DNA from 2 places in the Nonomuraea sp. NPDC059194 genome. Region 1 is predicted to be linked to the other one. Evidence: riboswitches for the same ligand, from Rfam matches in the RefSeq annotation. Region 1 holds a riboswitch; the other holds the start of a gene.
The links. A riboswitch is a leader RNA that binds a small molecule or an ion and turns the genes downstream of it on or off. The one in region 1 is predicted to bind cyclic di-AMP.

Region 1 (2,987 bases):
GCTGGCCGTGCGGGCGGTGTGCGCCGACTTCGAGCGCCACCTGGCGTTGCTGCCGCGTGCCGGGCGGCGGATGGTGGCCTTCCTCGGCGGCACCATCGGCAACCTCGAACCGGCCGCCAGGGAGGTGTTCATGAAGGAACTGCGGGCCACGCTCCGGCCTGGGGACACCTTCCTGCTCGGGGCCGACCTGGTGAAGGACACCGGGCGGCTGGTGGCGGCATACGACGACGCGGCGGGGGTGACGGCCGCCTTCAACAGGAACGTGCTGCGGGTGATCAACCGGGAGCTGGACGCCGACTTCGAGCCGGAGGCGTTCACGCACGTGGCGCTGTACGACGCGCGCCACGACTGGATCGAGATGCGGCTGCGGGCGAGCAGGGACATGCGGGTGCGGATCGGGGGACTCGGGCTGTCGGTGGACTTCGTCCGGGGGGAGGAGATGCGTACCGAGATCAGCGCCAAGTTCCGGCCGGAGGGACTGCGGGACGAGCTCGCCGCCGCCGGGTTCGAGGTGCGCCGCCGCTACACCGACCCCGCGGGAGACTTCACCCTGGTCCTGGCCGAGGCATAAGAACCAGGACCCGGAAACGACCGCGGCCGCGCGGGGCGCGCGGCCGCTGTCGTACGCCGGGGGAAGGCGAGCGAGTCGTCAGGCGCCGTAGCTGGGGTAGCCGTAGCCGACGACCTGCGACTTCGGACGGACGCGCTGCTCGACCACGCCGTTGCCGGTGTTGCCCTCGATCGTGCTGATCGTGCCGTCGCCGTTGTCCTTCTCGACGAAACCGACGTGCCGGATGTCGTCGAGGTCCTTGCCGCCCTTCCAGGAGAAGAAGACGACCGCGCCGGGCTTGGGCTCGCTGCCCCAGCGCTTGTTGGCCTTGAACCACCTGGCGTGGGTGACGGTGTAGGCGTCCCAGCCGACCTGGGTGCGGGCGCCGGTCTGCTCACCGACCCAGGAGACGAACATCGCGCACCAGGCGGCGTTGGCGTAGGCGCGGACGTTGCCGCCGTCCCTGGCGACGGTCTCCCTGGCGCGCTGGGAGTTGACGTACCAGTCCTGGAACTTGGTGCCGCCGCCGCGGGAGTTCTCCCTGACGCCGATCTGCTTCTTGGCCTCGGCGAGGACCACGGCGGCGCTCGGCATCGCCTTGGTCTGGGCCTTGCTGGCGGTGTCGACCCTGCTGGTGTCCTCCTTGGGAGGGCTGGCGAGGGCGGCTACCCGCGGGCCGTCGGCAAGGGGGAGCTTGTCGGCCTGGGCGGCGTGGGTGGGAAGAAGGGCGCCTGCGAAGACGAGTGCGCCCAGCGCGGCATTCGCGTAGGTGAGCTTCGGGGCACGGCTACGACGGTGCTTTGCCATGAAAAGGGGGACTCCTTGCTAGCTTCCTGCCGCTTACCGGGTTAGCTGACGGGTTCGGACGTGAAGCTGCCCTACGGCACGATGTGCCGATTCACCCCAGAGAGATTGGGTCCCCGGTTCCGCGTGGTGCGGATTCAGCGGTCACAGGCGATCCTGTGATGATTGCAATGTCTGGCAATGTCCGGATTGCCCGGTTTTTGCCTCGAGTGGAGCCTAAGGTAATACACGGGGCAAGTACCTTACAAATTGATAAAGGTACGGCGATCATCTACGGTCAGGTCATGTCGCCACAGGACCTGTTCAACAGGGGGCTGCGGGAAGACGGACACCGTCCGGACGAAGCCCGGCGATGGTATCTCCTGGCGATCGAAACCGGTCATCCCGTGGCCGCCCAGCGGGCGGCCTTCAACCTGGCGCTGATCGAGGACGAGCGCGGCCGCCTCGACGAGGCCCGCCACTGGTACGGCAGAGCCGCCACCCCCAGGGCGATGTTCAACCTGGGCGTCCTGGAAGACTGCTGCGGCGACACCCAGGCGGCGCGCCGCTGCTACACCCTGGCCATCGAGTCGGGCCACACCGAGGCGGGCCCGCGCGCCATGTTCAACCTGGGCCTGCTGGAGGACAGGGAAGGCCGCCCCGAGCAGGCCCGCGCGCACTTCCTCCAGGCCGTGCGATCCGGGCACGAGGAGGCCAGCGCCCGCGCTATCTCGCGCCTAGCCTGATCCTGGCCTCCTCCAGCATCCGCATCATCGCCAGGCTCTCCTCCAGCGGCATGATCGGGCTCTCCGTCCTGCCCTCGGCCAGCGCCGCGCGCACCTCGCGCACCTCCTCGGCATAGCCGTTCATGGCCGGGTCAAGGACGATCTCCTCCGGCTCCACGCCCGGCCCCGACAGCAGGATCCGCTGCGGCGCCCAGAACGGCGCGGCGATGTCGGCCCGCAGCCCCGTGCCCACCACGGTCGCGGTGTTGGCCAGCGGGCTGAGCAGGGAGGTGTCCAGCAGCGCCCGCGCCCCGCCCTCGTAGGTCAGCAGCGCCCCCACCTCGGCGTCCACGCCCGAGGGCCCCAGCGATCCGGTGAGATAGGTCTCGGCGGGCTCGCCGAGCAGCAGCTGCGCCAGCCCGAACGGGTAGATCCCCAGATCGAGCAGGACTCCGCCGCCCAGCGCCGGATCCCACAGCCGATGCCGCTCCTCGTACGGCATGACGAACCCGAACGAGGCCTGCACCGAGCGCAGCGCCCCGAAGCGCTCCTCGGTCAGCAACCCCCTGATCAGGGGGTTGAAGCGCATCCACATCGCTTCCATCAGGAAGACGCCTGCCTGCCTGGCCAGCTCGACCATCCGCTCGGCGTCGGCCAGGCTCGCGGTGAGAGGTTTCTCGCACAGCACGGCCTTGCCCGCCGCGATGGCCGCCTCGGCCACCTCCAGATGCTGGGCGTGCGGGGTGGCCACGTAGACCACGTCGACGTTCGGATCCTCGCACAGCCGCGCGTAGGAGCCGTAGGCCGCCTCCGCGCCGAGCGTGGCCGCGAGCTCGGCCGCCCTGCCCTGGTCGCGGGAGCCCACGGCGGCCACCCGCATGCCGGGCTCGGCGGCGATCACCGCGCCGACCGTCCTGGCGATCCCGCCC
Region 2 (2,987 bases), on a different contig from region 1:
GTAGTCGGGCTGGCCGTAGCCGGGCTGCTGGCCAGAGGAGGCCGCCTGCTGCCCGTAGCCGGGCTGGCCGTAGGGGGGCTGCTGGCCAGAGGGCTGGCCGTAGCCGGGCTGCTGACCCTGACCGTAGCCCTGCTGGCCGTATCCCTGCTGCTGCTGGCCGTAGCCCTGCTGCTGGCCCTGCTGCTGGCCGTAGTCGGGCTGGCCCTGGGGCGGCTGGCCGTAGCCGCCGCCCTCATGGCGGTAGCCCACGACCGTCACGTCAGGATCGGGCTGCTCGCCCGGGCGTCCCGCGTTCTGCTGACCGTATCCGGAATTGTCATCAGGTTGATCCTGCGGATACGGCGGCTGTCCAGTGCTCACCGTGTCACCTCGCTTCGATGGCGCATGTGGCACATGTCAGGACACATGCTTGCTGTTGCCCAACGTATCGACATGAGTATCAACAATCACCTTTCCCCTTGGTCAACCCCATAGTCAACTGCGTCCAGATGGAGCAACATCCTGGTGTTGCCAAGGGTGTTGGGCTTGACGTGCTCGAGGTCGAGAAACTCGGCCACACCCTCGTCGTAGGAGGCCAGCAACTCGGCGTAGACCTCGGGCGACACCGGTGTCCCCTGGATCGGCACGAAGCCGTGCCGGGCGAAGAAGTCGACCTCGAACGTCAGACAGAAGACCCTGCGAAGCCCCAGGTCACGGGCCGCTGCCACGAGCGCGGTAACAATACGGTGACCGATTCCTGAACCTTTGACGGCGGGGTCCACGGCGACCGTGCGAATCTCGGCGAGGTCCTCCCAGAGCACATGGAGCGCGCCGCAGCCGACGACCTGGCCGCCGCGCTCGGCGACCCAGAACTCCTGGACGTCCTCGTACAGCGTGACCGTGGCCTTTTCCAGCAGCTTGCGGCCCGCTCCCGCGTAGATGTCGACCAGGCGTCTGATCGACCTGACGTCCGGCGTGCGGGCCCGCCGTACGACGATCTCGGTGTCCTGCATTGTGCGCTCGACGACCTGCTCCATGGCCCTTCAGCGTACCTAGCTCGTTTCGGCCCACCCTTAACTACCGTCACATGACTCACTGTGGCTGGGCGAGCACGTTACGCATCCCTGCACGACAAACCCGACAAACCTTCGCGAATCTCGGTAAAAGCTTTGCAATCCCCTGGTCGATCGGGCTTTTGCGTGATCTGTCCGTGATCCTTTGGATGCGCGTCCTCTACTGGATTGGCAGTTCTGGTTGAGCACGAACCTTGCTTGCACTAGTGTCCACCGACGATGTCCCCCGCGCGCCAAGGCGTGGGGGCGCGCCTAATCCCCCCAACACGGGGAGCCGGGGACCCGCCGGCGGCCGCCAGTCGCCAAGGGGTGAGTCCGAGCCACGCTCGGTAGGGCTGCTCCGGCCCGAACCCGTCAGCTAACCCGGTCGGCGACTACGAGAGGAGCTGGTTGGTGAAGCGCAGGCGCAGCCGCGAGGGGAAGTCCGCGGGCGAGCACGCCCGCCCCCACGAACCCGGTTCCCGCCGGATGCGGTTCGCGATCGTGGGCGCCGCGATGGCCGTCCTGGCCCTCACCACGCCACTCGGTACGGCCACAGCCGACCCCAAACCCACGCTCAAGGAGCTCGCCGAGCAGGTCGAGAAGCTCCACAACGACATCGAGACGCTCACCGAGCAGTACAACGGCCAGCGCGAGAAGCTCAAGGGCGTCAAGAAGTCCGCGGAGAAGGCCAAGAAGATCCTGGCCACCAGCGAGGCCGACCTGGCCGCCAAACGCGCGCGGGCCACGATCCTCGCCGAGAGCACCTACATGACCGGCGGCTTCTCCAACGGCCTCGCCTTCGCCAGCTCCGCCGACCCCGACGCCTTCCTCGACGCCGCCGCCACCTCCTACGCCCTCGGCCAGCAGCAGGGCCAGGAGGTCAAGGAGCTCGCCGAGTCCATCGCCGCCGCCGAGCAGGCCAGGGCGACGGCCAAGTCACGCCTGGCCGAGGTGCAGAAGCTCGTCGACGACCTGGACGGCAGGCGCGACAAGATCTCCTCCATGGTGGCCAAGGTCGAGAGCAGCCTGTTCAGGCGCGCGCTCGGCGAGGCCGGGCGGCCCGGCACCCGCGCCACCAAGGTCAACCTGCCGATCGTCGGCAGCGGCAAGGCGGCAGCCGCCGCGCGCTGGGCGCTGACGCAGCAGCTCAAGCCGTACGTGTGGGGCGCCGAGGGCCCGAGCTCCTACGACTGCTCCGGCCTGGTCATGGCCGCCTACCAGCGGGTCGGCATCAGCCTGCCGCACTACACGGGCGACCAGTGGACGTCTGGCACCCACATCACGCGCGAGCAGATGCGCCCCGGCGATCTGATCTTCTTCTACAGCGACCTGCACCACGTGGGCATCTACATCGGCGGCGGCATGATGGTGCACGCGCCCCGCACCGGCGACGTCGTCCGGATCGCCTCCATCGCCAACCGGCCGTTCGCGGGAGCCGTACGGATCGCCGACTGAAGCAGCCGGTGAGAGCCGACCAGAGTCGGCTGGAGCCGACGAGATGCCGGGTCAGATGAGTCTTCGGCGTGCCGCCCAGGCCACCGCCTCGATCGCCGTGGCGACGCCGATCCTGTCGCAGATGACGCGCAGGCGGCGACGGACCGTGCGGCCGCTGATCTCCAGCGTCCTGCCCACGCGGTCGACCGTGACGCCCTTGGCCAGCTCCGCGAGGAGATCCAGGTCATCCTGGCTCAGCACGACTCCGTCGTCGGTGAGCACATCCATCGGGGCCCTCCCCCCAACAGCACAACTCGGCGACGTCTCGGCCCGAGCAAGCTGCTCGTCTCGCAGACGGTAAACGCATACGGGAAAGGTCGTCAAGGTCGTTTCGTGCGGCGCTTGACGGCCGCTATTGACTTGATCATTTCTATATGAAGAACTCGCGTGGCTTGTGGTGCGAAGAACGGTCCACAACCGCCTTACAGGAAACTGCCCTTATCCCGAATTGGCGTCATA

Region 2: another riboswitch for cyclic di-AMP. It lies ahead of ACFXJ8_RS27665 (NlpC/P60 family protein); the one in region 1 lies ahead of ACFXJ8_RS13810 (CHAP domain-containing protein).

What each region holds. Positions count from the first base shown of each region.
Region 1 is NZ_JBHZBH010000008.1:170,461-173,447, forward strand. It holds gene egtD (L-histidine N(alpha)-methyltransferase) at 1-571, shown strand, start outside; gene ACFXJ8_RS13810 (CHAP domain-containing protein) at 650-1,357, opposite strand; cyclic di-AMP (ydaO/yuaA leader) riboswitch at 1,373-1,507, opposite strand; gene ACFXJ8_RS13815 (tetratricopeptide repeat protein) at 1,639-2,079, shown strand; gene ACFXJ8_RS13820 (Gfo/Idh/MocA family protein) at 2,060-2,987, opposite strand, start outside.
Region 2 is NZ_JBHZBH010000025.1:61,376-64,362, forward strand. It holds gene ACFXJ8_RS27655 (RDD family protein) at 1-360, opposite strand, end outside; gene ACFXJ8_RS27660 (amino-acid N-acetyltransferase) at 447-1,016, opposite strand; cyclic di-AMP (ydaO/yuaA leader) riboswitch at 1,292-1,440, shown strand; gene ACFXJ8_RS27665 (NlpC/P60 family protein) at 1,446-2,489, shown strand; gene ACFXJ8_RS27670 (LuxR C-terminal-related transcriptional regulator) at 2,541-2,756, opposite strand.